4 regions of the Mesorhizobium sp. U510 genome follow, and region 1 is predicted to be linked to each of the others. Evidence: riboswitches for the same ligand, from Rfam matches in the RefSeq annotation. Region 1 holds a riboswitch; each other region holds the start of a gene.
The links. A riboswitch is a leader RNA that binds a small molecule or an ion and turns the genes downstream of it on or off. The one in region 1 is predicted to bind cobalamin.

Region 2: it holds a riboswitch for cobalamin, as region 1 does, so the genes downstream of both, ACLGL5_RS26785 (CbtB domain-containing protein) here and bluB (5,6-dimethylbenzimidazole synthase) in region 1, are expected to answer to the same signal.
Region 3: it holds a riboswitch for cobalamin, as region 1 does, so the genes downstream of both, ACLGL5_RS08670 (aromatic ring-hydroxylating oxygenase subunit alpha) here and bluB (5,6-dimethylbenzimidazole synthase) in region 1, are expected to answer to the same signal.
Region 4: it holds a riboswitch for cobalamin, as region 1 does, so the genes downstream of both, ACLGL5_RS27020 (DUF1636 family protein) here and bluB (5,6-dimethylbenzimidazole synthase) in region 1, are expected to answer to the same signal.

Annotation. Positions count from the first base shown of each region.
Region 1 covers NZ_CP180532.1:3,366,028-3,373,089, forward strand. Annotated here, with positions in the region: gene ACLGL5_RS17730 (hypothetical protein) at 1-761, shown strand, start outside; partial or broken gene bluB (5,6-dimethylbenzimidazole synthase) at 929-1,507, opposite strand; cobalamin riboswitch at 1,609-1,788, opposite strand; gene ACLGL5_RS17740 (histone deacetylase family protein) at 1,910-2,836, shown strand; gene ACLGL5_RS17745 (exodeoxyribonuclease VII small subunit) at 2,840-3,091, shown strand; gene ACLGL5_RS17750 (DUF2277 domain-containing protein) at 3,191-3,457, shown strand; gene ACLGL5_RS17755 (pirin family protein) at 3,498-4,418, shown strand; gene dxs (1-deoxy-D-xylulose-5-phosphate synthase) at 4,520-6,433, shown strand; gene ACLGL5_RS17765 (hypothetical protein) at 6,582-6,875, shown strand; gene ACLGL5_RS17770 (GFA family protein) at 6,872-7,062, opposite strand, start outside.
Region 2 covers NZ_CP180532.1:5,151,480-5,158,541, forward strand. Annotated here, with positions in the region: partial or broken gene cobD (threonine-phosphate decarboxylase CobD) at 1-599, opposite strand, end outside; gene cbiB (adenosylcobinamide-phosphate synthase CbiB) at 598-1,572, shown strand; gene cobO (cob(I)yrinic acid a,c-diamide adenosyltransferase) at 1,569-2,198, opposite strand; gene cobU (bifunctional adenosylcobinamide kinase/adenosylcobinamide-phosphate guanylyltransferase) at 2,200-2,715, opposite strand; gene ACLGL5_RS26780 (CbtA family protein) at 2,708-3,514, opposite strand; gene ACLGL5_RS26785 (CbtB domain-containing protein) at 3,530-3,709, opposite strand; cobalamin riboswitch at 3,743-3,940, opposite strand; gene ACLGL5_RS26790 (aromatic ring-hydroxylating oxygenase subunit alpha) at 4,072-5,241, shown strand; gene ACLGL5_RS26795 (MFS transporter) at 5,245-6,444, opposite strand; gene ACLGL5_RS26800 (heparan-alpha-glucosaminide N-acetyltransferase) at 6,799-7,062, shown strand, end outside.
Region 3 covers NZ_CP180532.1:1,356,942-1,364,003, reverse strand. Annotated here, with positions in the region: gene bglA (beta-galactosidase BglA) at 1-766, shown strand, start outside; gene ACLGL5_RS08690 (ABC transporter ATP-binding protein) at 798-1,910, shown strand; gene ACLGL5_RS08685 (DUF680 domain-containing protein) at 1,995-2,231, opposite strand; gene ACLGL5_RS08680 (DUF680 domain-containing protein) at 2,299-2,502, opposite strand; gene ACLGL5_RS08675 (DUF680 domain-containing protein) at 2,575-2,772, opposite strand; cobalamin riboswitch at 3,268-3,468, shown strand; gene ACLGL5_RS08670 (aromatic ring-hydroxylating oxygenase subunit alpha) at 3,583-4,830, shown strand; gene ACLGL5_RS08665 (FAD-binding oxidoreductase) at 4,851-5,948, shown strand; gene ACLGL5_RS08660 (alpha-ketoglutarate-dependent dioxygenase AlkB family protein) at 6,048-6,677, opposite strand; gene lysM (peptidoglycan-binding protein LysM) at 6,905-7,062, opposite strand, start outside.
Region 4 covers NZ_CP180532.1:5,198,621-5,205,682, reverse strand. Annotated here, with positions in the region: gene cobN (cobaltochelatase subunit CobN) at 1-1,533, opposite strand, end outside; gene cobW (cobalamin biosynthesis protein CobW) at 1,552-2,589, opposite strand; gene ACLGL5_RS27020 (DUF1636 family protein) at 2,592-3,020, opposite strand; cobalamin riboswitch at 3,060-3,264, opposite strand; gene ACLGL5_RS27015 (winged helix-turn-helix domain-containing protein) at 3,294-4,493, opposite strand; gene ACLGL5_RS27010 (NADH-quinone oxidoreductase subunit A) at 4,826-5,191, shown strand; gene ACLGL5_RS27005 (NuoB/complex I 20 kDa subunit family protein) at 5,182-5,763, shown strand; gene ACLGL5_RS27000 (NADH-quinone oxidoreductase subunit C) at 5,768-6,373, shown strand; gene ACLGL5_RS26995 (NADH-quinone oxidoreductase subunit D) at 6,383-7,062, shown strand, end outside.

The DNA.
Region 1 (7,062 bases):
TCGCCGTCTATTGGATCCGCGAATACATCCTCTATGTCGTCAAGGCCGGCCATATCGCCGTGATGGTCCATCTGATTGATGGCCGGGATGTTCCCGACGGCCAGAACCAGATCGCCTATGCCAGGCAGGTCGTGACCGAGCGCTTCGCCGAGGCCAACATCCTTTTCGTCGTCGACCAGCTGGTCAAGGGCGCCATCCGCGCCATCACCGGCCTGCTCGGCGGCATCGCCGCCTTCCTGCCCATTCCGGGGCTGAGTGGCCTGGTCTCCTTCATCAACACGGTGATCCGCCTGTCACTCACCTATGTCGACGAGATCATCCTCGGCTACAACATCCGCATCAATTCGTCCTCACCGTTCGAAACCGCTCGGCAAGGCGTGGTGCTCTACGCCCAGAACGGCAAGACCATGATCAAGAACGCCGTCTGGCTGGCGGTCATCATGTGGGGTGTCTCCTTCGTCATCTTCCTGCTGATGCTGGCCCCGGCCGCCGCCATTCTTTTCCTCATGCCAGGGCAACTCGCCGGCTGGGCTTTCGTGCTCGCCATCGTCTTTGCCTGGGCCTTCAAGGCGGCCTTCATCGAGCCCTTCGCCATCGCCTGCCTGATGCAGGTCTATTTCAAGACCATCGCCGGCCAGGTGCCTGATCCGGCCTGGGATGCCCGGCTGGCCGAGGCGTCGTCGAAGTTCCGAGAGTTGAAGGACAAGGCGCTGGCCTCCTTTGGCGGCTCGCGCTGGGGCACGGCCGGCGCGACGCACTGATCGGCGGGATTCGCCTGCGCAGCAGCAACCGTGTTGAGGTGCGCCACCGCTGACTTGAGTGGCGTCTCTCCTTGCCCGCAAAAAGTCTCGCTCATGATCAGATCGGGCAGCGGCAGCCGCCGGCCCCAGCCATGCGTTTCCAGGTCCGGTTTGGATGCGAACTCGGAAACCCGGCCGACGCAGAGATATGCGATCGGCGTCACGTGCTCGGGAATGGACAGCAGGCTCTTCAACGCTTGCGGCTCGATGATGCTGACCCAGCCGACGCCGACGCCTTCGGCACGCGCGGCCAGCCAGAAATTCTGCACCGCGCAGACCGTGCTGTAGAGATCCATCTCCGGATTGTGCCAACGTCCCAGCGGCGAGTTTTTTGAGCGCTCGCGGTCGCAGGTGATGCAGATGTTGAGGGCGCTTTCGCAGATGCCTTCAAGCTTGAGCTTGCGGTAGAGCGCCTGTCTTTCCACTTCGATTTCAGGCAATTCCTGCTCGCGCGCGGCCAGGAACAGGTCGCGCACATCAGCCCGTCGCGCGGCGTCGCGGATGACGATGAAATTCCACGGCTGCATGAAGCCGACCGACGGTGCATGGTGGGCGGCAAGCAGAAGCCGCGCCAGCACCGCGTCGTCGAGCCCGGTGGGCAGGAAATGGCTGCGCACGTCGCGCCGCGTGAACATGGCGCGGTAAACCGCGTCGCGCGCCATCTGGTCAAATCCATCACCCATAGCAGCGGTCATGTGTTCCGGCATCGCTCGTCCCCTTGCGATTGCAATAGCTCCACACCGTCAGAGCGCACTTTGTGCATCCAAGCGGACGCACGTCGCTCTGATGCCGTCCGCCTGACCATGCGGATGACGATGCCTGCCAGGCCGGTCTTCTGGCTTGGGATCAACCCGCGTCCGGTGCCTTCCCGTCATCGACAGTGGCATTTACCGGCGCGGTCCCCCTCACAGCGTTGGGCACGCCACGGAATTCAACCGTGTTCCCGATTCTCCCGCTTGCGACGGGCACCAGGCAGTAGCGGTGACCTTACGCCGAAGGCTCGGCCGCGCCAATCCCCGCAGCGACGCCAATGGACGCAGGCGCGATTTTCCCCAGCCATCAAGCTGCAATGCATGGCCATCGCGGCGCCGGGGCACTAGATAGGGAGCATGACAACCCGTCTCTACACGCATCCGATCTTCCTCGAACACATCACACCGCCCGGTCACCCCGAGCGGCCGGACCGCCTGCGCGCCATCGAGCGCGTGCTCGACGACGAGGCTTTTGCCGCGCTCGATCGTGTCAAAGCGCCGGAGGGCGACGAGGCCACCATCCTCTACGCCCATCCCGCCGATTTCGTCGCCCGTGTGCGTGCCGCCATTCCCGAAGAGGGTATTGCCCGCATCGATGCCGACACCACCGCCAGCCCGAAGAGCTGGCAGGCGGTGATCGCCGCGATCGGCGCGGCCAACGCCGCCGTTGACGACGTCTTTGCAGGCCGCGCCGACAACGTCTTCGTCGCCGCAAGGCCGCCCGGCCACCATGCCGAAAAGACCACCGCAATGGGCTTCTGCTTCTTCAACACGGCGGCGATTGCGGCGCGCTATGCGCAGAAGAAGCATGGCGCCGAGCGTGTCGCCGTCGTCGACTGGGACGTCCATCACGGCAACGGCACGCAGGATATTTTCTGGGACGATCCCTCGGTTCTCTATTGCTCGACGCACCAGATGCCGCTTTATCCCGGCACTGGCGCGAAGACCGAGACCGGCGCCGGCAACATCGTCAATGCACCCTTGGCGCCGCAGACCGGCAGTGAGGTGTTTCGCGATGCCTTCCTGTCGCGGGTGCTGCCGTCGCTCGACAATTTCGCGCCCGATCTGATCATCATTTCGGCCGGTTTCGACGCGCATCACCGCGATCCGCTGGCCGAGATCAATCTGACCGAGGACGATTTCGACTGGGCGACCGGCCAGCTGATGCAGCGCGCCGCGCGCCACAGCGGCAACCGGCTCGTCAGCCTGCTCGAGGGCGGCTACGATCTGCAGGGACTGGCATTTTCGGTCGCCGCCCATGTCGGGCGACTGATGAAAGGATGAATGATGGCTGGTGAAACCAACGAAGACGTCAAGGCGATGAGCTTCGAACAGGCACTCGACGCGTTGGAGAAGATCGTCGATGATCTGGAGCGTGGCGACGTGCCGCTCGACCAGTCGATCAAGATCTACGAGCGCGGCGAGGCGCTGAAGGCGCATTGCGACCGGCTGCTGAAGGCCGCCGAAGACAAGGTCGAGAAGATCAGGCTGTCGCGCGACGGCAAGCCGGTCGGAACCGAGCCGCTCGACGCGGATTGAGGCGCGGAGTAGCCTTACCGGTTTTTGGACACGATCAAGGTTGAGGATTAAGCTCGTCCCGATTGAAACGGCTCCAGGACAAGAGGAGATACGGAAGCGATGTGCAGAAACATCAAGACCCTGTTCAATTTTGACCCGCCGGCAACCAATGACGAAGTGCGCGACGCGGCCCTTCAGTTCGTTCGCAAGCTGAGCGGAACGACACGGCCCTCGAAACAGAACCAGCATGCGTTCGATCACGCCGTCGAAGCCATTGCGGCATCGGCGCGCGAACTTCTCGATTCGCTCGAAACCAATCAGCACCCGCGCAACCGCGAAGAGGTGGCGGCCAAACTGCGGGCAAAAGCGGCGATCCGCTTTGCCTGATGCGGCCAGAGCGGTCCTCGACCGCTGACAAGGAGAGCCCATGAGCTTCTTTCCCGGAAAAGACCCTGAAGCCGGCGACGCCTTTGCCAGCGACCAGATCGAACTGATGGTCATCCCGAATGCCAAGGACATTGGCGGCTTCGAGGTGCGCCGCGCTCTGCCGACCGCCAGGCGGCGGCTGGTCGGGCCATTCATCTTCTTCGATCGCATGGGTCCGGCGATCCTGCGGGCAGGCCAGGCTCTCGATGTCCGTCCTCACCCACATATCGGCCTGTCGACGGTGACTTATCTGTTCGACGGCAAGATCCGTCATCGCGATTCCCTGGGCACCGAAATGGTGATCCAGCCGGGCGACGTGAATTTGATGACCGCCGGCCGCGGCATCGTCCACTCCGAGCGCACGCCGGAGGAATTGCGTGGAGCGCCGATGTCGATCTCCGGCCTGCAAACATGGCTCGCCTTGCCCGATGGCAAGGAGGAAGTGGCCCCGGTCTTCGAGAACACCGCTGCCTTGCGGCTGCCCGAGATCGATGCCGAAGGCGTCCGCGGCCGCATCGTCGTCGGCGATTTTCAAGGGTTGCGCTCCCCCGTGAGAGCCGATTCCGAGACACTGTACGCCGACCTTAGGCTGGCGCCGGGCGCCAGTATAAAGATTCCCGCCGACGCGGAAGAGCGCGCCATCTACACGCTGGAAGGCGAGGTCGCGATTTCGGGCGACGTCTTTCCGGCAGAGCGGTTGCTGGTGTTCCGGCCCGGTGACGAGATCATCATATCGTCGCAAACCGGTGCGCATTTCATGCTTTTCGGCGGAGCCTCGCTTGGCTCGCAGCGCTACATCTGGTGGAATTTCGTCTCCTCGTCGAAGGAGCGCATCGAACAGGCCAAGCAGGAATGGAAGACGGGACGCTTCGATATCGTTCCTGGAGATGAGAAAGAGTTCATCCCGCTGCCGGAAAGCTGAGGAAATCGGCGAGGGGATCTGATTGATCCGCGTCACCGACACGCATTTACTTTCGCCGGCCGGCGGCTTATCCCGCCGTTGAACAGAAAGCCTGAGCACCCGTGAACGCAACGCCGCATACGCCGCTTCTCGACAAGGTCCGCATTCCGGCGGATCTGCGCGCGCTTGACGAGAGCGAATTGCCGCAACTGGCGTCCGAGCTTCGCCTCGAACTGGTCGACGCGGTGTCGCGCACCGGCGGCCATCTCGGCGCCGGCCTCGGCGTGGTCGAACTGACGGTGGCGCTGCATTACGTCTTCAACACGCCGGACGATCGGCTGATCTGGGATGTCGGCCACCAGGCCTATCCGCACAAGATCCTGACCGGCCGCCGCGACCGCATCCGCACATTGCGCCAGGAGGGCGGCCTGTCCGGCTTCACCCGCCGTGCCGAAAGCGAATACGATCCCTTCGGCGCCGCCCACTCCTCGACATCGATCTCTGCCGGCCTCGGCATGGCCGCCGCCCGCGACCTCTCCGGCGGCCACAACAACGTCATCGCCGTCATCGGCGACGGCGCCATGTCGGCCGGCATGGCCTATGAGGCGATGAACAATGCCGGCGCGCTCGATGCCCGACTCATCGTCATCCTCAACGACAATGACATGTCGATCGCGCCGCCGACGGGCGCGATGAGCGCCTATCTGGCGCGGCTCGCCTCGGGCAAGGCTTATGCCGGCCTTCGCGACTTCGGCAAGAAGCTGACATCCTATCTCGGTAAGCGCGCCGATCGTGCGATCACAAGGGCGGTTGAGCATGCGCGCGGCTACGTCACCGGCGGCACGCTGTTCGAGGAGCTCGGCTTCTACCACATCGGCCCGATCGACGGTCACAATCTCGAGCATCTGATCCCTGTGCTGAAGAATGTCCGCGACAATGGCGAAGGCCCGGTGCTGATCCATGTCGTCACCCAGAAGGGCAAGGGCTATGCGCCGGCGGAAGCCGCCGCGGACAAGTATCACGGCGTCAACAAGTTCGACGTCATCACCGGCGCGCAGGCCAAGGCGCCGGCCAACGCACCGGCCTACACCAAGGTGTTCGCCGAGAGCCTGATCCAGGAAGCCCGCGAGGACGACCGCATCGTCGCTGTCACTGCCGCCATGCCGAGCGGCACAGGGCTTGATCTGTTCGGCGAAGTGTTCCCGTCACGGACCTTCGATGTCGGCATTGCCGAACAGCATGCTGTGACCTTCGCTGCCGGTCTCGCGACCGAAGGCTACAAGCCGTTCGCGGCGATCTATTCGACCTTCCTGCAACGCGCCTATGACCAGGTCGTCCATGACGTCGCGATCCAGAAACTGCCGGTGCGCTTCCCGATCGACCGCGCCGGCTTCGTCGGCGCCGATGGCGCCACCCATTGCGGCGCCTTCGACACCACCTTCCTGGCAAGCCTGCCGGGCTTTGTCGTGATGGCGGCGGCTGACGAGGCGGAACTGCGCCATATGGTGCGCACCGCCGCAAGATATGATGACGGCCCGATCGCCTTCCGCTATCCGCGCGGCAATGGCGTCGGCGTCGACATGCCGGAGCGCGGCTCGGTTCTCGAACTCGGCAAGGGCCGCATCGTCAGGGAAGGCACAAAGGTGGCGCTGTTGTCCTTCGGCACGCGCCTGCAGGATTGCCTGATAGCTGCCGAGGAACTCGGCGCGGCCGGGCTTTCCACCACCGTTGCCGATGCCCGCTTCGCCAAGCCGCTCGACGAGGATTTGATCCGCCGGCTGGCCCGCTCGCACGAGGTTCTGGTCACGGTGGAGGAGGGCGCCATTGGCGGCTTCGCCAGCCATGTGCTGCAGTTCCTTGCCCATGAGGGATTGCTGGAAAGCGGCCTGAAGGTGCGCCCGCTGGTGCTGCCTGACGTGTTCACTGATCACGCCAAGCCGGAAAAAATGTATGCCGATGCCGGGCTCGATGCCACCGGCATCGTGCGCACCGTTTTCACCGCGCTCGATCATACGGCCCGCGCCCAGCGCGCCTGACTCAAAATCTGAAGCGCTTGAATCAGTTTGCCGGCTTGATTTCGTAACGCATTGTTAACACTGCCGTTTGGCGTTTTGCTTACCGTGTCCCTTGGCCGTTTTTCAACGGCGCCCTGCTAGATCGGCGTCAGGCAGGGAGACAAGAACAATGAAGACGCTTCTGTGCGGCGTGGCCCTCTTGGCCACCATAGTCGCGCCGGCCGCCGCCGAGACGCGCTATGATCGCAATCTCGAAAAGGCGGCGCTGGGCATCGTTGCCAGCAAGATGGGTGATATCCGCGGCGGCTTTTCCTACAAGCAGGTGCCGCAGCTTGTGGTCTTGCCGGATCATGTTCCGCCGCCTGCCAATGCCACCGAGCATCCTGCTGTGCAGGCATCGGGGGGTCGCGACGACGGTTTGTCTCCGGCCGTCGAGCGCCAAGTGTCCCGCACCATCTTCTAGAACCACATGTCGCGCACGCAACGCCCGTCGCGGGGCAGGTCGTCATATGTGTCGAGGCCATCGAAATGGTCGATAGGCAGATCGGCGACCGCCTCGGGTGGCGCCAGCCTTACATTGACGGCGATGCGTGTGCGACCAGATTCCTCGGCGCGCAAACCACGCCAGGCGAGCACGCAGGCGCAGGTCG
Region 2 (7,062 bases), 1.8 Mb from region 1:
CGAACGAGCGCAGCACGACGAGGCCGCCTTGATCTGCATCTCCGGCGAGGCTGTGTTGGCGTGGGCCGACATCCATGAACGCCTCGTCGACGACCAGCAGCCCGCCTCTGGCGCGCAGCCCGGCGGCCAGTGCCAGCAGCCGCTCGCGCTCGATGACGCGCCCATCCGGGTTGTTCGGATTGACGATGACGGCAAGATCGGCCTGCGCCAGCGCCGCAAAATCGCTGACTTCGCTCACCTGATGCCCCGCGATCGCCGCTGCGCGCGCATGTTCGGCATAGGTCGGCCCCAGCACCAGAGCCTTGCGGGGCCTGACCAGCGATGCCACGCGCGGCAGCAGGATCTGCGTGCCGGGCGCCGCGACGACATTGGCCGGCGACGGCGCGCCATAAGTGCTGGCCGCGATCTCCATCAGCTCACACGCCCGTGCCGCTTCCGGCAATCGCCACAGCGAGGTGGCGGGCAGGTCGAAAAGCGGGTAGGAGTGCGGGTTGATACCAGTCGAAAGGTCGACGAAAGGCAGAGGAGCGTTGGGGAAAAGCGCCCTCGCCCTGCCAAGACTTCCCACCATGGTCCACCGCTCCATCAAGAAGCTTCATGTCTGTCCTGATCGCTTTCCTGTCACTGGCCGTCGAATTTGTCCTGGGTTACCCGGACTGGCTCTTCCGCGCCATCGGCCATCCGGTGACGTGGTTCGGCAGGCTGATATCCTTTCTCGACTTGAGGCTCAACCGCGCCACTGATCCCGACGCGTTGCGTCGCCAGCGTGGCATCCAGGCGCTGCTGATCATCGTGCTGGTGCCGGCGATGATCGGCCTTTGCGTGCAGCTTGTCCTGCTCTGGTTCGTACCCCTGGGGTTTTTCATCGCCGCGCTTCTGGCGACATCGCTGCTGTCGCAGAGGAGCCTCTACGAACATGTCGAGGCCGTGGCTGACTCGCTCGAATCGGGCGGCCTCGCAATGGGCCGTGTCGCCGTCTCGCGCATCGTCGGCCGCGATCCCGAAGCGCTCGACCGTGCCGCCGTCTGCCGCGCGGCGATCGAGAGCCTGGCCGAGAATTTTTCCGACGGCATCGTCGCCCCCGCCTTCTGGACAGGTGTTGGCGGGCTCGCCGGCGGCGCTGCCTACAAGGCCGCCAACACCGCCGATTCGATGATCGGCCACCGCACCCCCCGCCACGAGGCTTTCGGCTGGGCGGCGGCGCGCTTCGACGACTGGATCAACCTGCCGGCATCGCGGCTGACGGCGCTGCTGATCGTGCTGGCGGCTTTCCTGGTCAAGGACGCCGATCCCCGCAATGCCTGGCAGGCGGTGCGGCGCGATGCCAAAAAGCACCGCTCTCCCAATGCCGGCTGGCCGGAAGCGGCCATGGCCGGCGCGCTTGGCCTGGCGCTTGCAGGCCCGCGCAGCTATGGCGGCATCGTGGTCGACGACGTCTTCATGGGCGAAGGCGGCCTCCGCGACGTCGACAGCGGCGACATCAGGCGGGCGCTGAAACTCTACCGCGTCGCCGATTATTTGCTGATCGCGTTGTTCGCCGTGGTTTCGGTCATCGCCGTTCTTGCGTTCTAGAACTCGATCCCCTGCTGCGCCTTCACGCCTGCCGAGAAGTGGTGTTTGGTCACGCCCATCTCGGTGACCAGATCGGCCGCCTCGACCAGCGCCGGCTTGGCGTTGCGGCCGGTGACGACGACATGCAGGCCCTCGCGGCGCGCCTTCAGCGCCGCAACCACCTTGTCGAGATCGAGATAATCGTAGCGCAGGGCGATGTTGAGCTCGTCAAGCACGACAAGGCTGATCGAGGGATCGGCGATCAACTCCAGTGCCTTGGCCCAGGCGGCCTCGGCGGCGGCGATGTCGCGCTTCAGATCCTGCGTCTCCCAGGTAAAGCCCTCGCCCATCGCATGCCAGACGACGCGGTCGCCGAAAGCGGCAAACGCATCCTTCTCGCCGGTGTGCCACTTGCCCTTGATGAACTGGACGACGCCGACGCGCTTGCCATAGCCGAGCATCCGCAGCGCCAGGCCGAAGGCGGCCGTGGTCTTGCCCTTGCCCGGACCGGTGTTGACGATCAGCAGTCCCTTTTCGACCGTCTTGCTCGCCACCTCGGCATCCTGCACCGCCTTGCGCTTGGCCATCTTGGCGCGATGGCGTTCTTCGTCCCGGTCCTCGGTGGGCTTGTTGTCGATGTCGGTCATGTCACTTCACCTTGAGCGGTAGCCCCGCCACCATCAGCAGCACCGTATCGGCGATCGCCGCGACCTGCTGGTTGAGCCGGCCGGCGTCATCGCGAAAACGGCGCGCCAGGGCATTGTCCGGCACGATGCCTTGCCCGACTTCGTTGGAGACTACGAACCAGGGGCCGCGCGGCCGCGACAGCACATCCGCCAGCCGCCGGCACTCGGCGCCGACGTCGTGATCGGCCAGCATGTGATTGGTCAGCCACAGCGTCAGGCAGTCGATGAGCACCGGCTGGTTGTCCGGCAAGGCCTCGAGCGCGCCGGCAAGGTCGAGCGGCGCGTCGATGGTCGTCCAGCCCTCGCCGCGCCGCGAGCGGTGCAGCGCGATGCGCTCGCGCATTTCGTCGTCATAGGCTTGCGCGGTGGCAATATAGGTCCACGGTGACGGCAACGCCGTCGCCAGGATTTCGGCATGCGCGCTCTTGCCGGAGCGCGCACCGCCGATGATGAAGGTCAGCTTGTTGCGATCAGGCAAAGCTGTCGCGCAGGCTGGTCGCCGTGCCAGTGAAGCGTCCGCGCACCACGCCGACGACGGCGCCGAGGACCAGCCAGAACACCAGATTGGTCAGCGTCACCGCCACCACGAACTGGTGGTGCAGGCCCTCCGGGATCGGCGTCTCGAAGCTGTCGGGCTGCGGCGCGCCGACAATGTGCGGAGCAACGATCAGCGCCACGGCAAGGATGGCCAGCGGTAGCGACTTGCGGAATGCGATCAGGCCGAGCCCGATAGCGGTCGCGATCACGGTTGCCACCCACCAGATCTGGCGCTGCGTCAGGTCGGCGGCCGGCATGGCCGGCAGTTCCGGAGGCAGGCCGAGACCGGGCGCCAGTGTGAAGATGGCAAAGCCGGCCAGACCCCAGAACACGCCCTGGCGCCAATTGCCGATGCCGCCGGCGAATTCCGAAACCGCGACCAGGATCAGCGCGAAGCCTATGCCGGTGACAACATTGGACACCACGTTGAAGGCAAAGCGCTCGAAGCCGTCGGCCGGTGCCCAGCCTTGGTCTTCGGCCGGAGCGGCGGCTGCGGCCGGTGCCGGGGTCGCGGCGCTCATCGAATTTGCCGCCGGTGCGGCCGAACTCATCGCGTTGCCACTGGCGGCCCCAGTCGGCGCCGCGGCATGGTCATGGCTATAGCCGCCTTCGGCCTGTTCGTAGACTTCCGCCTTGAGGATCAGCGGTACGGTGGCATAGGCCTGCATGCAGGCAAGAACGACGCCGGCCACGAGCCCTGCGATCGCCGCGATGAACACGACGTTGCGAAACAGATTCATGATGTCAGATCCTCGTCAGTGGCAGGGAAACGCCATCGAATGCCGGTTGTCATGACCGGCATTGTGGACCGCTTCGATATGCGAGAAGCCGACAAAGCCGATGATGAAGGTGCCGAGCAGTGCGGCGAGCGCCAGCTGCATGAAGCGCGACTGCGAGGAGACGGAGGCGCCGAGGGAGACGGAAGCGGTATTCATATCTTGTCCTTTCACCCTCCACCCGAGGGCCTGTCAGTTTTGCCGTCGTCGGCAGGTCTCCTGGCTCACGGATCAGCGCCCTTCCCCACCTTCCCGAAGACGAACCTTCAGTGGCATATGGAGAGGACTACCGCACACAGTTGCGGGGGCAGCCACGGCATTGGGCAAGAATTTCGCCCGCACCGCATTCCCTCTTGGCTCCAAAACGGAACCGACGACTGCATGACTATAGGGAAAATCGCGACACGCGGCAAACCAAATTCCGCCGGCAAACAGCGCGATTGCGCCATGCCGTTTCCAGGCACGAGAATTGACAATTCTTCCTGCCGGGTGTCGGCTGGCCGCTTCACAGGAAGCCAGCCATGCAGCCCACTGCCAGCGAGCGCGCCCCTTACAATGGCCTGACCCAGGCCGAACCGACCCTGCCCTCATCGGCCTATTGGGATGGTGAGAAGTACCAGCGCGACCTCGATGCCATTTGGTACAAGAACTGGCTGCTCATCTGCCGCGAGGCCGATCTGGCCCAGCCGCTGGCCTTCCGCCGATTCCGCATCGGCACGCAGGACATCGTCGTGCTGCGCGACGACACCGGCGCGCTGCGCGCCTTCCACAACACCTGCCGCCACCGCGGCTCGCAGCTTTGCCAGGAGAGCGAGGGCCGGCTGAAGGCGCGACTGATCACTTGCCCCTACCACGCCTGGTCCTATTCGCTGCGCGGCGACCTCGTGCGCGTGCCGTCGAAATCCTTGCCCGTTGGCTTCGACAAGGCCGACCATCCGCTCTACCGCGTCGCGCTCTCGGTGTGGCGCGGTTTCGTGTTCATCAATCTGCAGGAGGATGCGGCGGGCTCAGCGCAGGCATCCTTCGACCCGGCCTCCGGCAATCTCGGCAACTGGCCGCTGGAAACGCTGGTATCAGGCCATGTGCTGCGCAAGGTAATGCACTGCAACTGGAAGATCTTTTGGGAAAACTTCAACGAGTGCCTGCACTGCCCGGGCGTCCACAAGGACCTCTCGCGGCTGGTGCCGATCTATGGCCGCGGCCTGATGAGCCGGCACGACGATCCCGAATGGACGCGCCATGCCGACAATGACGCACCGGAATTTTCCGGCGGCCTGCGCGCCGGCGCCGAGACCTGGTCGCGCGACGGCCAGGCGCACGGGCCGGTCTTCTCCGGATTGACGCCAGCCGAACGCGCCGCCGGCCAGACATACGCCACCAGCCTGCCCTCGATGTTCATCGTCGGTCATGTCGACTATGTCAGGACCGTACGCCTGGTGCCGCTCGGCCCGGAAGAGACCGAACTTGTCGCCGAGTGGCTGTTCGCGCCCGAGGCGCTGGCCGCGACCGATATCGACAACATCGTCGCCTTCGGCACACAGGTGCTGGAAGAGGACGCCGCCATTTGCGAGGTCAACCAGAGGGGCCTGCGCTCGATGCGCCACCAGGCCGGCGTGCTCATGCCCGAGGAGTATGAACTGCACCGCTTCCACAACTGGGTGCGCGAGCAGCATGCGGCACTTTCACCGTGATCCTCACAGAGACTTCGGCAGGTAACGCCAGGTCACGAACCCGCAAACCGCCGCCAGCAGGCCGAGCGTGACGAACACCGAGCCCAGTCCGAAGAAGGCCAGCACCACCGAATAGACCAGCGGCGGCGTCAGCTCGGAAAAATCGAGATAGGTGCGGTAGACCGCCGCCATCTGCGCCCGCTCATAGGAGCGCACCGAACGCATGAAGGCGGTCGAGCCCAACGCATCGAGCGCTATGGTGAAAAAGGCGCCGCACAACAGGAAGGCGCCGGTGAGCAGCGGCACGGTTTCGCCGACCGTGCCCGCCGCCAGAAGCATCGCCGACATGGCGAAATAGGCAAATGTCATGGTGCGCCGGCCGCCAAAGCGTTTTCCGGCCTTGCCCCAGAAGATCGCCATGAACAAAAGCGCGTTGCCGGCCGAAACCAGCAGACCGCCGGCCAGCTTGCCCTCGCCGGTGATCACCATGAACAGTGGCCCATAGACGAAGAACGTCGTCCAGAAGCAGGAGCGACCGAAGGCGATCAGCCAGGCAAGCCTCAATCTGGGCTGCGCGACGAAGCGGCCGATATTGGCGAGCGGATTGGCCGGCCGTGTCTTGCCGGGCCGGATCGACGGGTTGTCGCCCAGCCGATAGGTCCAGAACAGTGCGAGCAGGGCCAGCGCGAACACCGCCACCGCACCATGCGCGGCGTAGATGCCGAATCGCGTGTAGAGGAAGATGCCGAGCGTCGGCCCACCGGTCCAGGCGAGCATCGACCACGCCATGCGCAGCGATTCGGCCTGCATGAAGTCGGTCTTGCGGATGTGGTCCATGATGTAGAGATTGAGCGTGATCGAAAGTGCACTGGCGCCCATCACCCGGCACAGCATGCCCGCCAATTGCCCGGCCAGCGTATGGGTGACGAAGAACAGCGAGCCGATGGCGAGCAGGCAGGCGCCTGCGGTGTAGACCCAGCGCCGGGCAAAACGGCGGATCAGCATCGGCATGAACAGGGTCACCGACAGGCCGAGCAGCGCCACGATGGTGTAGAGGATCGAGACGATCTGCTCGTTGTGCAGGATCTCGTAGGCCTGGATTGGGATGACGCTCGACACCGTGGCGCGAGCGAAGGATTCGACAGCATAGAGCGAGGCGAAGGTGCGCGCATCCGCGGCCCTGAGGGCCGGAAGCCAGATCGGATGGCGCACATGGGTGGACATTGCTTCCCCAAAGCAGAATCACCGGTCAAATCTGCCTTGGCCGTTCCCGGACGATTAAGAGGAAACCGACGCATAGGCCGTGAAAAGCGAAGTCGGTCAACGACTTCCCGGCGCTGGCCCAAGGTGTGTTGAGATTTAGGTCAGGCCGAGCCGAAAATGGCGGTTTTCGAGAACTGGAGCGGAGCGGACATTCAGGTCCGTGAGCACCGGAAGCGCAGAAAGCCGCCGTTTGCAGGCCGGCATCACCTGAATATCGGCACACCTCAAAGCGTCGCTTGATCCGGTGCCCCGGCCTTCTTCTGTCCGGTCCAACCGTGATAGTTCTCACGCAGGGCTGAATCAGATCGCGAGACCATGACCATCCATACGCCGACCGCACCCGTTCCGGAGCCTTCGAAGCGCATCATCGCCATAGACATCGTGCGCGGCGTCGCGCTGCTGGCCATGGCGAGCTACCATTTCACCTGGGACCTGGAATTCTTCGGCTATACCGATCCAGGCCTCACCGCCTTCGGCTGGTGGAAGATCTACGCGCGCTGCATCGCTTCGACCTTCCTGTTCCTGGTCGGCGTCAGCCTCTACCTCGCGCATGGCCAGCAAATCCGCTGGAACGGTTTC
Region 3 (7,062 bases), 2.0 Mb from region 1:
CGGCAAGCGCGTGCACATGTGCTATTCCTTCGACTTCCTGGCGCCGGAAAAGATCAGCGCCGCCAAGGTGCGTTCGGTGCTGGAGGCTTTCGGCAAGGTCGCCAGCGACGGCTGGTCGTGCTGGGCGTTTTCCAACCATGACGTGATGCGCCCGGCCTCGCGCTGGGCCGCCGGCGAAGCCGACCCTGTCGCCTATCTCAAGGTCATCTCGGCCTTGCTGATGTCGCTGCGCGGCTCGGTCTGCATCTACCAGGGCGAAGAACTCGGGCTGGGCGAGGCCGAACTGCGCTTCGAGGATCTGCAGGACCCCTATGGCATCCGCTTCTGGCCGGAATTCAAGGGCCGCGACGGCTGCCGCACGCCCATGGTGTGGGATGGCGGCGCCAAGAATGGCGGCTTCTCCCTGGCCAAGCCCTGGCTGCCGGTGCCGGCCAAGCATCTGGCGCAGGCGGTCAATGTCCAGCAAGGCGACCAGGCTTCGCTGCTCGAGCACTACCGGCGCTTCCTGACCTTCCGCCGCGCCCATCCGGCGCTGGCCAAGGGCGACATCACCTTCATCGAAAGCGAGGGCGACACCGTCGCCTTCACGCGCCGCGCCGGCAATGAGCAGGTTGTCTGCGTCTTTAACCTCGGCGCCATGCCGGCCAAGGTTGACCTTGGCGGCCGATCACTGCAACCTTTGCCGGGACATGGGTTTTCCGGGCAGGCGAGCACCGGTTCGGTCGAGCTTGGCGGCTACGCCGCCTGGTTCGGGCGCATAGACTGAAATCTTTGAGGAAATCACTGGGAGGACACCAATGGCCGATGTCAATTTGAGACAAGTGAAGAAGTCCTACGGCAATCTCAACATTCTCCACGGCATCGACCTCGATATCAAATCGGGCGAGTTCATCGTCTTCGTCGGCCCGTCGGGCTGCGGCAAGTCGACCTTGCTGCGCTCGATCGCCGGGCTCGAGGAAATCACGTCGGGCGAACTCAAGATCGATGGCGACGTGGTCAACGACGTGCCGCCGTCCAAGCGCGGCATCGCCATGGTGTTCCAGTCCTACGCGCTCTATCCGCATATGACGGTCTACGACAACATGGCGTTCTCGATGAAGATCGGCAAGGAGAACAAGGCCGAGATCGACCGCCGCGTGCGGCAGGCGGCGGAAATCCTGCAATTGACCAAATATCTCGACCGGCTGCCCAAGGCGATGTCGGGCGGCCAGCGCCAGCGTGTCGCCATCGGCCGCGCCATCGTGCGCAATCCGAAAGTGTTCCTGTTCGACGAGCCGCTGTCGAACCTTGACGCGGCGCTACGCGTCGCCACGCGCATCGAGATCGCCAAGCTCAAGGAATCGATGCCCAACACGACGATGATCTACGTCACCCACGACCAGGTCGAAGCGATGACGCTGGCCGACCGCATCGTGGTGCTGAAGGACGGCCATGTCGAACAGGTCGGCACGCCGATGGACCTTTACAAGAAGCCCGGCAACCTGTTCGTCGCCCAGTTCATCGGCTCGCCGGCCATGAACATCCTGCCGGCAACCATCGACAAGACCGGCAACCCGACCGTCGTCAACCATGTCGGCGGCCGCAAGGCGACGGTGCCGATCACGACGCCGGCCTCGGCCAAGGGCGCGGCGGTCAGTTTCGGCGTGCGGCCGGAAGACCTGATGATTGCCAGCGGCGCGGACTATCTGTTCGAGGGAACGGTCGACTATGTCGAGCAGCTCGGCGAGGTCCAGCTGGTCTATATCGATATCGGCCGCGCCGACCTGCCGCTGGTGACCAAACTGCCGGGCAATGTCGAGGTCAAGCGCGGTTCGACATTGCGGCTGAGCGCCAATGCCGAGGACCTGCATATCTTCGATGCGGACGGACATTCCTTCGCGCTGCAAAAGCCGGAAGCAAAAGCGGCTTGAGGCCGCCGGTCCTGCTGGGTCAAGGCAACAAAAAAGAGCGGCGGGCCAGGCCCGCCGCTCTTTTTTGGAGATCAGCTTCGGCTGTTAACGGCCGAAGAGGTTCCGGTCGCTGCCCTGAGGAGCGGACTTCTGCACGTCGCCCGACGAATTGAGCAGCTTGTAGACGGGCGAGCCGCTCTCGCGGATCGAAGCCGTACGCGAGTTGTCGACCGAAGTTGCGGCGGGCTGGTTGGCGCCATTGGAGCCATAGTTGTCGCTGCCCGCGAAAGCGCTACCGGAGATGGCCAGAACGGCGGCGGCAGCAAGGATGAGCTTGTTCATGTTAGTCTCCTGAATTTCTGGATTTCACGGGAATGGCCGGCATCGCCGCCATTTCCGTGAACCGGCATTACTTGCCGAAGAGGTTGCGGTCAGCGCCCTGCTGAGCAGGCACCTGGGTGGCCGGAGCCGACTTGTCGACCGAAGCCGTGTAGGAATGGTCGACCGCAGCGGCCGGCTGGTTGGCACCGTTGGAACCGTAGTTATCGCTGCCAGCGAAGGCACTGCCGGAAATGGCCAGGACGGCGGCGGCAGCAAGGATGAGCTTGTTCATGTTAGTCTCCTGAGTTTCTCAAGATCGGCCAGAGCGGCGGGCGAAAAGCCCGCCATTAGCCGGGACCCGTTGTTAGTTATTACCGAAGAGGTTGTGATCTGCGCCCTGGGCAGGCGTCTGAGCAGCCGGTTCCGACTTCTTGGTCGAAGCGGTGTACGAGCTGTCGACAGTCGTGGCTGCGGCGGCATTCGAACCGTAGTGGTCGCTACCAGCGAAGGCGCTGCCGGAAATGGCCAGAAGGGCGGCGGCAGTGAGAACAATCTTTTTCATTTTTAGTACTCCAGTATTTTTTCCGTCCGTCTAGCGGCGTGTCTTGGGATTGAAATCGCGTCGTTCGGACAGCCCCGATGTGGGAAAGCCAGATCGCCGTTTCCAATCACGAAGTTGTTCCGTGTGGACCAAGAATCCACCACTTGAAATTGTGCCAGAGGTTTCCACGCCATAAATTTTTCTTCTTAATATCAATCACTTAATTAAAGCCAGCCGCAAGATCACAGACTGTATCGGAGGTCCAGTGTTCACACCGTCCTGCACGCACCGTCAACAGAAACGAACCGTTCGGTTCGATTTTAGAATCCGCTAATAGTCACTTTTCGAAACCGTTAACCTTTTTTGCCCCTGTTCCGGGTCGATTTTGACAGCCAGTACAGCTAACGGCGAAGACGATTTTCGTGACCGCTGTCCGCGCCCAGATCGTTGCGCATGCGTGTCGCGCCGCATGGATGCGATGTCGCTTTCATGCCGATGTCGCAAACGCCGTCGTGATTAGATCATGTCATCTCAGGTGCCGCTTCGTGACGACGGGGCGGAGAATTGGGAAGCCGGTCAAAATCCGGCGCTGCCCCCGCAACGGTGGTGGAGTTCAAGTCGCAACGGGAGACCACTGGGCGAAAGCCTGGGAAGGTGTCGCGACCGTCCGCAAGGACACTCCAGAGCCCGGAAACCAGCCCGAGATTTTTGAACTCGACTGATCGCGGTGGGCGGTCAAGAGGCGGATGGCGCGCGCCCGGCTTTCGCCGGCCTGCGTCTCATCCTTCCTCAATCACCACCAGTTCAGTCCTTGAAGTATGAGGACAGGACATGGATGCGCGCAACGATATGCTGAGGCTCTTGAACAGCCGCAGAGAGGGCTTCTCGCTCGAGCAGCCCTTCTATACCGATCCCGATTTCTTCAAGCTCGACATGGAGCTGATCTGGTATCGCGACTGGCTGTTCGTCGGCCATGATTGCGAACTGCCCAAGCCCGGCAGCTTCATCACCGTGCAGATCGGCGACTATCCGGTCGTGCTGGTGCGCGATCAGCAGGGCAAGATCAACGCTTTCCACAATTCCTGCCGCCACCGCGGTAGCCGCGTCTGCAACACCGACAAGGGCATGGCCGCCAAGCTGGTCTGCCCCTATCACCAATGGACCTATGAGCTGGACGGAAGGCTGCTGTTTGCCCGCCAGATGGCCGACGGTTTCGACAAGAGCCAGTTCGGCCTGAAGCCGGTCGCCTGCGAAAGCGTGGCCGGCTATATCTTCATCTGCCTGGCCAAGGAACCCGCCGACTTCTCGCCGATGCGGGCGATGATCGAACCCTATCTCAAGCCGCACCGGCTCAGCGAAGCCAAGATCGCCTTCGAGAGCACGATCGTCGAGAAGGGCAACTGGAAGCTCGTCTGGGAAAACAACCGCGAGTGCTACCACTGCGCCGGCAATCACCCGGAGCTGTGCAAAACCTTCCCGGAAGCCCCGACGGTGACCGGCGTGCAAGGCGCCGACAGCGATCCGGAGATGCTGGCACACTGGGCCAAATGCGAAGCGGCCGGCCTGCCGAGCAAGTTCCGCATCGATCCGGCCGGGCAATACCGCGCCACCCGCGCGCCGCTGCTGCGCGATGCGGTCAGCTACACGATGACCGGCAAGCGGGCGGTGAAGAAGAACCTGTCCGACAGCGTCTCCGCCGACCGCATCGGTTCCTTGCTGCTCTATCACTATCCGACGACGTGGAACCACATTCTGGGCGACCACGCCGTCACCTTCCGCGTGCTGCCGATCAGCGCCACGGAAACCGCGGTGACGACCAAATGGCTGGTTCACAAGGATGCGGTCGAGGGTGTCGACTACGATCTTGCCGAACTCACCCATGTCTGGACCGAGACCAACGACCAGGATCGCCGCATCGTCGAGGAAAACGCCTTCGGCATCCAGTCGCCGGCCTATGAACCCGGCCCCTATTCGGAGCTGCATGAGGGCGGCGTGATCCAGTTTGTCGACTGGTACGCCCGCTTCATCGGTCCGCGCCTTGCCGACGATGGCCGGCCGGCCCTGCGCAGTGTCGCCTGAGGGGTTTGGGGATGAACGCGATGACGGATCTTGGCCTCTATCGCCATCTCGACCAGATGGCGCCCTGGAACGACAGGCTGCAGGTGCTGGAAGTGATCGGCGTCAGCGACGAGGCGCCTGACGTCAAGACCTTCACCTTCCGCTCCGACAACCAGACCTGGTTCCGCTACAAGCCGGGCCAGTTCGTGACGCTGGAACTGCCGACGCCGGACGGACCGCTGATGCGCACCTATACGCTGTCGTCGTCGCCGTCGCGGCCGTTCTCGATCGCGGTGACGGTGAAGGCACAGGCCGGCAGCATCGGCACACGCTGGATGTTCGATCACCTGGTGCCCGGTTCGCACGTCAAGGCCTATGGGCCGAGCGGCGATTTTTCGCTGCACAGCCATCCGGCGGCCAAATATCTGTTGATCTCGGCCGGCTCCGGCGTGACGCCGATGATGTCGATGCTGCGCTGGCTGAACGATTGCGCGCCATGGACCGATGTCGGCTTCGTCAACTGCGCGCGTCGCCCGGAAGAGATCATCTTCCGCAAGGAGCTCGAACTGCTCGGCGGCCATATGCCGGGCCTGTCGCTCGGCTTCATGATCGAGGAGCGGTCGAGCCGCGAGGGCTGGTACGGCCATATGGGCCGCATCGACGCGATCCGGCTGCCGCTGCTGGCGCCCGATTTCCGCGAACGCGAGATCTTCTGCTGCGGTCCGGATCCTTTCATGCGCGCCGTGCGCGGCATGCTTGAAGCCGCCGGCTTCGACATGACGAAATACCACCAGGAGAGCTTTGCCGCCCCCGCGGTGGAGGAAGTCCCGGCGCCGTTCGCGTCGCCCGGGGAAGACGGCATTGCCGTTCCCGTCGAGGCCACACCGATCCGCTTCGCGCTTTCGGATGTCGATGCCGAGTGCGTCGCCGGCCAGACCGTGCTGCAGACGGCGCGCTCCTCGGGCGTGCGGATCCCAGCGGCCTGCGAATTCGGCCTGTGCGGAACCTGCAAGGTGAAGAAAGTCTCCGGCGCCGTCGAGATGAGCCACAATGGCGGCATCCTCGATCACGAGATCGATGACGGCTTCATCCTTGCCTGCTGCTCGAAGCCGCTTTCGGCTCTCGAAATCGAGGCGTGACAGCGTCGGGCGGCCCCGGCACCGCAGCCTTGCCAGGCAGTTGCGGCTGTTGTTTCCAGGACCCTTGCGACCTTGATAGGGACGTGCCTCGGGAGCGGCTTATAAGGCGTTCTCGTGCGGCTTCGTTACCCGCCGCAGCGTCAGATTGATCCTGCCGCCGTTCTTGAGCAGCGCCGAGGTCGAGGGATAGATGCGGTCGACGCCGTGGAACGCGAGACGGCCCTCGCCGCCAAGCACGACGACGTCGCCGCTCTTCAGCCTGAACGATTTGGTGGCGCCGTCGCGCGTCGTCTGGCCGACCCGGAACAGGCAATCGTCGCCCAGCGAGACGGAGACGACTGGCGCCGAGAAATCGGCCTCGTCGCGGTCTTGGTGCGGGCCCATCCTCGCGTCGGCCGTGTAGAAATTGATAAGACAGGCCTCCGGCGGATTCGGATAGCCCGACACCTGCCGCCACAGCTCGAGCAGGCCATCCGGGATCGGCGGCCATGGCTCTCCTGTCAGCGGATGCGTCGGCTGGTAGCGATAGCCGCGCTCCTTGTCGGTGACCCAGCCGAGCGAGCCGCAATTGGTCATGCGCACGCTCATCTCCTTGCCGGTGCGCGGCATGGCAGGGACGAACAGCGGCGCCTGCTGGATGATGCCTCTCACCTCTTCGACCAGCGCCTCCTGAACAGCGCGGGAGAGATAGGCCGGCATGTGGCGGACGCCGTTGGGCAGAACGAGCATGGAATAGCGCACCTTGAGATGGTTCGAGCCCGCAAGATGCCACCATCAACGGAAAACAGCGACCCGAAAGCCGTCGCCGATTGCACTGCTGCGGCTATTGCTATCTGGATCAGGGCCGCAACATCACGGCCTCGCTGAAACGCAACTGGCAAAAATCGAAAACGCCGCGCGTCCTTTCGGATGCGCGGCGCTTGATTAAGCCGTTTCGAGACTGCCTGGCAGCAGAATCAGGGGATGCGCAGCACCTGGCCCGGATAGATTTTGTCCGGGTGGGTCAGCATCGGCCTGTTGGCCTCGAAGATGGCGGTGTTCTTGGCGCCCTGGCCCTTGCCGTAGCTTTTCTCGGCGATCTTCCAGAGGTTATCGCCCTTCTGGACGGTGTAGA
Region 4 (7,062 bases), 1.8 Mb from region 1:
GGAGATTACGCTGTCATCTCTGCCCTCGCCAATCTCCGACGTTGCAAGAGTGGCCTTAGCGCTGAAACTGCCAATCTCCCCCCTTGCGGGGGAGATATCCGGCAGGACAGAGGGGGGTGCCTGGCGCAAACCTGTCTTGTCTTCCGCTTTCCCCCACGCCGCCTCAACAGCAGTCATTGCCTCGACAGGCAGGTCTCGTGAAAGGTCGAGATACTCATCCAATCCCAACCCACCATCGCCCCGCTCCAGCAAATCCAGCAATTCCCGAGGCGATTGCGGGATCCCTTCAACCCCGTAGCCCTGTTCCTTCAGGTCGTGCAGCATCGCCAGCACGCTCGACGGCACGTCGAGGCCGACGGCATAGCCGGTACGGCCAGGCGCGCTGGGATAGTCCGGGATCAGGATGGCGAGCTTGCGCGTCGCGCGGGGCGTCTCCTGCAGGCGAATGAAGGCTGCCACGCGGTCAGCGACCTGCGCGACGCGATCCGGTTCCGACCGGTTGGCGAAGGCGCGGTGGCCAAGCGCGGGATCGACATCGCTTTCACCCTTGAAGGAAATCGCGCCGGCGAGGATGCGGCCGTCCAGTTCTGGCAGCACGACATGCATGGCGAGGTCGGCGGGCGCCAGGCCACGCTGGTTATTCTCCCAGATGTCGCGGCGGGTGGTGGCGACGATGACCTGGAAAACGGGCACGCCGGCGCGGTCGAACAGGGTTTCAACGCCGGGTTCGGCGCCGGAAGCGAAGGCGGTCGCGGCGATGATGGCAACGGGTCTGAGCTTGGCGATGGCGGTTTCCGCGAAGGCCAGGGATGTCGGGTCTTTGAGGCCGGAGACGAAGATGGGGACAGGCGTCATGCCGCGCTGCCGCAGCGCGTCGAAAAGGGCGTCGATGGGTGCGACGTCGGCGGCCAGCAGCATCGAGCGGTAGAAGAGAATGGGCACGACCTTTCCCTCTCCCTCAAGGGCGAGGGGGACGACGCCGCGGCCTGGCTCGTAGTAGCCGGCCTTCGGCACCGCCACCGGCTCAACAACGGCCGCGTCCTGCCCAGCCAGCCTGGCCAGCCGCTGCACCAGCGCGCCCATATTGGCCGGGCCGCCCTCGCGGAAATAGCCGAGCAGGGCGTCCAATTCCCAGCGCGGCAGCGTCGAGGCTTCGATCAGCCTGATATCCTCGTCATGGCTTTCACCGGGCAGCAGCGCCAGTTTTATGCCGCGTTCCCGAGCGGTCGAGGCCAGCTGGTCGCAGCCGTAGCGCCACCAGTCGTAGCCGCCGAGGATGCGTACCAGGATGATCTTGGCGTGGCGGGCGACGCTGTCGACCCAGAGGTCGACGGACATAGGGTGGCGCAGGTCGCGAAGCGCCGCCAGCCGCATCGAGGGCAAACGGCCGGCATCCGCCTTCCAGGCGGCCGCCAGCCCGGCGAGGTCGCTGTCGGTGAAGGACAGGGCCACGATATCCGCCGGCGTCTGCCGCAGATCGACCGGCTCGGCGAGATCGTCGAGCGAGGCGGAGGTCGTGGTGAGGATATGCATCGCGGCCCGTGTCTGAACTCAGCCGGCGAGTATACGCTCGATTGCCGGGCGGTTCAGCCCCTTGAGGCCGATGACGACCAGGCGCGAACGGCGGTCGTCCTCGGCGGTCCAGGCGCGGTCATAGTAATGATTGACGCGCGGGCCGACGGCCTGCAGCAAGAGCCGCATCGGCTTGCCGCCGACCTCGACGAAGCCTTTCACGCGCAGCACGTTTTCCTGTTCGGCGGCGGCGGCGACGCGTTGTGCCAGCTCATCCGGATTGGCGATCGAGGGAATGTCGACGATGAAGGTGTCGAAGTCGTCATGCTCGTGGTCGAAGGCGCCGTCATGATGGGATTTGCGGTTCTCGATGTCGTCCTCGACGGCGAGACCGAGCCCGAGCAGCACGGAGGGATCGACCTTGCCATGCGAGGTCGGCACGATCTTCACGGCACGGGCGGAGTGTTCGCCGATGATGGCGTTGGCGCGGGCCGAACCGGCGGCGTCCATAAGATCGCTTTTCGACAGGATGATCAGGTCGGCGCAGGCGATCTGGTCCTCGAACAGTTCCTCGACCGGGTCGTCATGGTCGAGGCTACCATCTTGCGCGCGCTGCGCCTGCAAGGCGTCCATGTCGTTGGCGACCCGGCCTTCGGCCAGTGCGGGACCGTCGACCACGGCGATGACGCCATCGACGGTGACGCGGCTCTTCACCGTCGGCCACTGGAATGCCTGGACCAGCGGCTTGGGCAGGGCCAGGCCCGAGGTCTCGATCAGGATGTGATCGACCTTGGGGTTGAGCGACAGGATCTGGTCGAGCGCCGGCACGAAATCGTCGGCCACGGTGCAGCAGATGCAGCCATTGGCCAGTTCGACGATGTTTTCCTCCGGGCAGGTGTCGATGCCGCAGCCCTTCAGAATCTCGCCGTCGATGCCGATGTCGCCGAACTCGTTGACGATGATGGCAATGCGCTTGCCGCCGGCGTTTTCCAGGAGATGGCGGACCAGCGTCGTCTTGCCGGCACCAAGGAAGCCGGTGACGACGGTGCAGGGGACGCGGGTGACGGAAGCGCTCATGATCAATCCTTCAGCAGGTTGAGGGGAGGAATGCGGGCAACGAGGCCGCGCTTGAGGGAATTGGGCCGACCGCGCCATGGAATGAGGCCGTCGGTCGAGGTGGCGAAGAGTTTGGCGCCGGTGACGAGGTCGGCGCCGCTGGTCGCGGTCAGGTCGCCGAAGACATAGCTCCAGCAACCGTCGCGCAGGATCGCGGCGCTCAGCCGGCGCTTGCAATTGCCGAGGCACTCGACCGTGCGGATGCGGATGTCATCGCTCGCAGCGGCTTGGCGCGTGTCTTCGGCTAGCAGTTCGCCGGCGCGGGGATGGGCGTCGGAGCCGGTCTCGTCGCGGCAGGAGGCGCAGACGATGACGGTGACGCCGGCCAAGGCATCCCCGTCGGCGGACGAATTGTCCGCTGTGCCAGCCGAAAAACTGCTGTTCTGGTCCAAAAACCGGGCTCCTTGCCCGGAAACCCGCCGGGCGATCGGATTCTTTTGTCGCAGACGGCAGGTCTCCTGGCTCGCGGGTCATCGCCTTGGGTGCCGCCTTCCCGGGAACGTCCCAGTGGCTTTCGGCCTTGGCTCTTCGCTTACAGTTGCGGGGACAGCCGCGGATTTGAGATCGAAATCCCGCACCGCATTCCCTCTTAGCCCCTGCCGTTGCGGGCAAGGGACCGTCTGGAGCGGATTTAGGCTTTTGCAGGCAGCGGTGTCAACGCGCGGCTACGACATGGCGATGTCGGCGAGCGCCGGACCCAGATCGCCGGCGGGTGTCACTTCGATGCGTTCAAGGCCAAGCCAGCCCTGCATCTGCTGCAGTTCCTCGAAGAGTTGCGCGGCGGTTTCAGGTGGCGCGCCGGGTTCGGCGTAGGCGGCGTGGATGCGCAGGACGCTGGCCGGCCGGTCAGCCTTGAGGTCAACGCGGGCGACGATCCGGTCGCCGAGCAGGAAGGGCAGGACGTAATAGCCGTATTGGCGCTTCTCAGCCGGCGTGTAGATCTCGATGCGGTAGTGGAAATCGAACAGCCGCTCCGAGCGCGAGCGCTCGAAGACGACCGGGTCGAACGGCGCCAACAGTGCGCGGGCCTCGATTTTCCGGGGCAGGCGGGCGTCCTTATGAAGGTAGGCCGGCTTGTCCCAGCCCTCGACACGCACCGGCAGCAATTCGCCCAGCTCGACCAGTTCCTCCAGCCGGCCTTTCATGTCGGCCGGCGATAGCCGAAAGTAGTCGCGCAGGTCGCCTGATGTCGCCACGCCATGGGCGCGGGCAGAAATGCGCAGCAATTCGCGGTGCGCGTCCTCGGCTGGCGGCACGGGCAGGTCGAGGATCGCCTGCGGCAGCACGCGCTCGGGCAAATCATAGAAGCGCTCGAAGCCGCGGCGGTGCGCCGTGGTGATGCGCCCGGCCCAGAACAGCCATTCGAAGGCATGCTTGGCATGGCTCCAGCCCCACCAGCCGCCCGAACCTTTCTGACCTTCCAGCGCCGAAGCGGCGATCGGGCCGCGCGCGGCGACCTCGCGGTAGATCTCTTCTATATAGGCGGCGTGCTCGCGGCCCCATTTGGCCAGGCCCAGATACATCTCGTCGCCCTGCTCGGCGCGCTGCATGCGCCAGCGCATCAGCGGATAGGTCTCGACCGGCAGGAAGGAAGCCTCATGCGCCCAGTATTCGAAGACGGTGCGCTTGCGCGTCACGGCGGCATTGTCGAGCAAGGTCAAGGGATAGGGGCCAAGGCGGGAATAAAGCGGCATATAATGCGCGCGCACCACCGCGCTGACGGAATCGATCTGCAGCAGGCCGGTGCGGGAGAGCACGCGGGCGAAGTGGCGGCGATCGGGTGTGCCATTTGGGCGGGGATCGAGAAACCCCTGTGCGGCGAGCGCGATGCGCCGGGCCATGGCAAGCGAGATTTTTTCCTTCATGCAGGTATCACTCTGGGCGCTTCTGCTGTGGGTCTGACGGGTGATTCCAGCCCATGCTAGCAGGGTTTTAGCGGCAACCCTGTCAGGAGAGAAAAGTGGAGTAAAAAACGAAGGAAATCAAACAGGAGCGGATCGGACCAGTTTCTCCGGATATGCCGTCCAGGTCGGCGTTTTGAACAAGGTTTGACTTGCTTCGCTGGAAGTGCTGCGCTAACCCTCGCCGCGTTGCAGCATAGGCCCCTTAAAACGGTTCAGCGGTTAATCTGTCACGCTTCCGCATTAAGGTCCGGTGCTGTAATCAAAGTGGATTGGCGCCAACGGAAAGCCGCTGCATGAACGCACTTCTCAGTTCGTACCTGCCCATCGTCCTGTTCATCGGCGTGGCGCTGGTCGTCGGCCTGGCGCTGCTGGCCGCACCGTTCCTTGTGGCCTACCGCAATCCCGATCCCGAAAAGCTTTCCGCCTACGAGTGCGGTTTCAACTCGTTCGACGATGCCCGCATGAAATTCGACATCCGCTTCTACCTGGTGTCGATCCTGTTCATCATCTTCGACTTGGAAGTGGCCTTCCTTTTTCCCTGGGCGGTGTCCTTCTCGAAGATCGGCATGCTGGGTTTCTGGTCGATGATGGTGTTTTTGGCAGTGCTGACCATCGGCTTTGCCTATGAATGGAAAAAAGGAGCGCTGGAATGGGATTGAACGACAGTTCAGGCACCCTCGTCGCGCCGAAGCCGAAGGGCATCATCGATCCCAACACCGGCCGGCCGGTGGGGGAGGACGATCCCTTCTTCCTCGAAATCAACAATGAGCTTGCCGACAAGGGTTTCCTGGTCACCTCGACCGAGGCGCTGATCACCTGGGCGCGCTCGGGCTCGCTGATGTTCATGACCTTCGGTCTGGCATGCTGCGCCGTCGAGATGATCCACACCTCGATGCCGCGCTACGATTCGGAGCGCTTCGGCGTCGCGCCGCGTGCGTCACCGCGCCAGTCCGACATCATGATCGTCGCCGGCACGCTGACCAACAAGATGGCGCCGGCGCTGCGCAAGGTCTACGACCAGATGCCGGAGCCGCGCTACGTCATCTCGATGGGCTCCTGCGCCAATGGCGGCGGCTACTACCACTATTCCTATTCGGTGGTACGCGGCTGCGACCGCGTCGTGCCTGTCGACATCTATGTGCCCGGCTGCCCGCCGAGCGCCGAAGCTTTGCTCTACGGCATTCTTCTCCTGCAGAAGAAAATCCGCCGCACCGGCACGATCGAACGGTAAATCCATGGCCGCATCCCTTAGCGAACTGTCGACCTATCTCGGCGAAAGGCTGATCGGTCGCGTCAATGGCGCTGACATTGCCTATGGCGAGCTCACCATTCATGTCGAGCCGCGCGACCTCATCGAAGTCGTGACTTTCCTGCGCGACGATGCGCGCTGCCAGTTCATCTCGATCATCGATGTCTGCGGCGCCGACTATCCGTCGCGGGCCAAGCGCTTCGACGTCGTCTATCACCTGCTGTCGCCGAAACAGAATGTGCGCATTCGCGTCAAGGTGCAGGCCGACGAGGAGACGATGGTGCCGTCGATCACCGGGGTTTTCCCCGGCGCCGACTGGTTCGAGCGCGAGACCTACGATCTCTATGGCGTGCTGTTCTCGGGCCATCCCGATCTGCGCCGCCTGCTGACCGACTACGGTTTCGAAGGCCATCCGCTGCGCAAGGATTTCCCGCTGACAGGCTTCGTCGAAGTGCGCTACGACGACGAAGCCAAGCGCGTCATCTACGAGCCGGTCGAGCTCAAGCAGGAATTCCGCAATTTTGATTTTCTTTCCCCTTGGGAAGGCACCGACTACGTGCTGCCCGGGGACGAAAAAGCCAAGACGAATTGAGGCGCCAGAATGGCTGAGACCTCCGTCCGCAATTTCAACATCAATTTCGGCCCGCAACATCCTGCGGCGCACGGCGTTTTGCGCCTCGTGCTGGAGCTCGACGGCGAAGTCGTCGATCGCGTCGATCCGCATATCGGGCTGCTGCATCGCGGCACCGAAAAGCTGATCGAGGCAAAAACCTATCTGCAGGCTGTGCCTTATCTCGACCGGCTCGACTATTGCGCGCCGATGAATCAGGAACATGCCTTCGCACTGGCCGCCGAACGCCTGCTCGGCATCGAAGTGCCGAGGCGCGGCCAGCTGATCCGCGTGCTCTATTGCGAGATCGGCCGCATCATGTCGCACATCCTCAATGTGACGACGCAGGCGATGGACGTCGGCGCGCTGACGCCGCCGCTGTGGGGTTTCGTCGAGCGCGAAAAGCTGATGGTGTTTTATGAGCGCGCCTCCGGCTCGCGCATGCATGCCGCCTATTTCCGGCCCGGCGGCGTCCATCAGGACCTGCCGCGCCAGCTGGTCGAGGACATCGGCAAGTGGATCGACCCGTTCCTGAAGTCGATCGACGACCTCGACAAGCTGCTGACCGGCAACCGCATCTTCAAGCAGCGCAATGTCGATATCGGCATTGTTTCGCTGGCCGATGCCTGGGCCTGGGGCTTTTCGGGCGTCATGGTGCGCGGTTCGGGCGC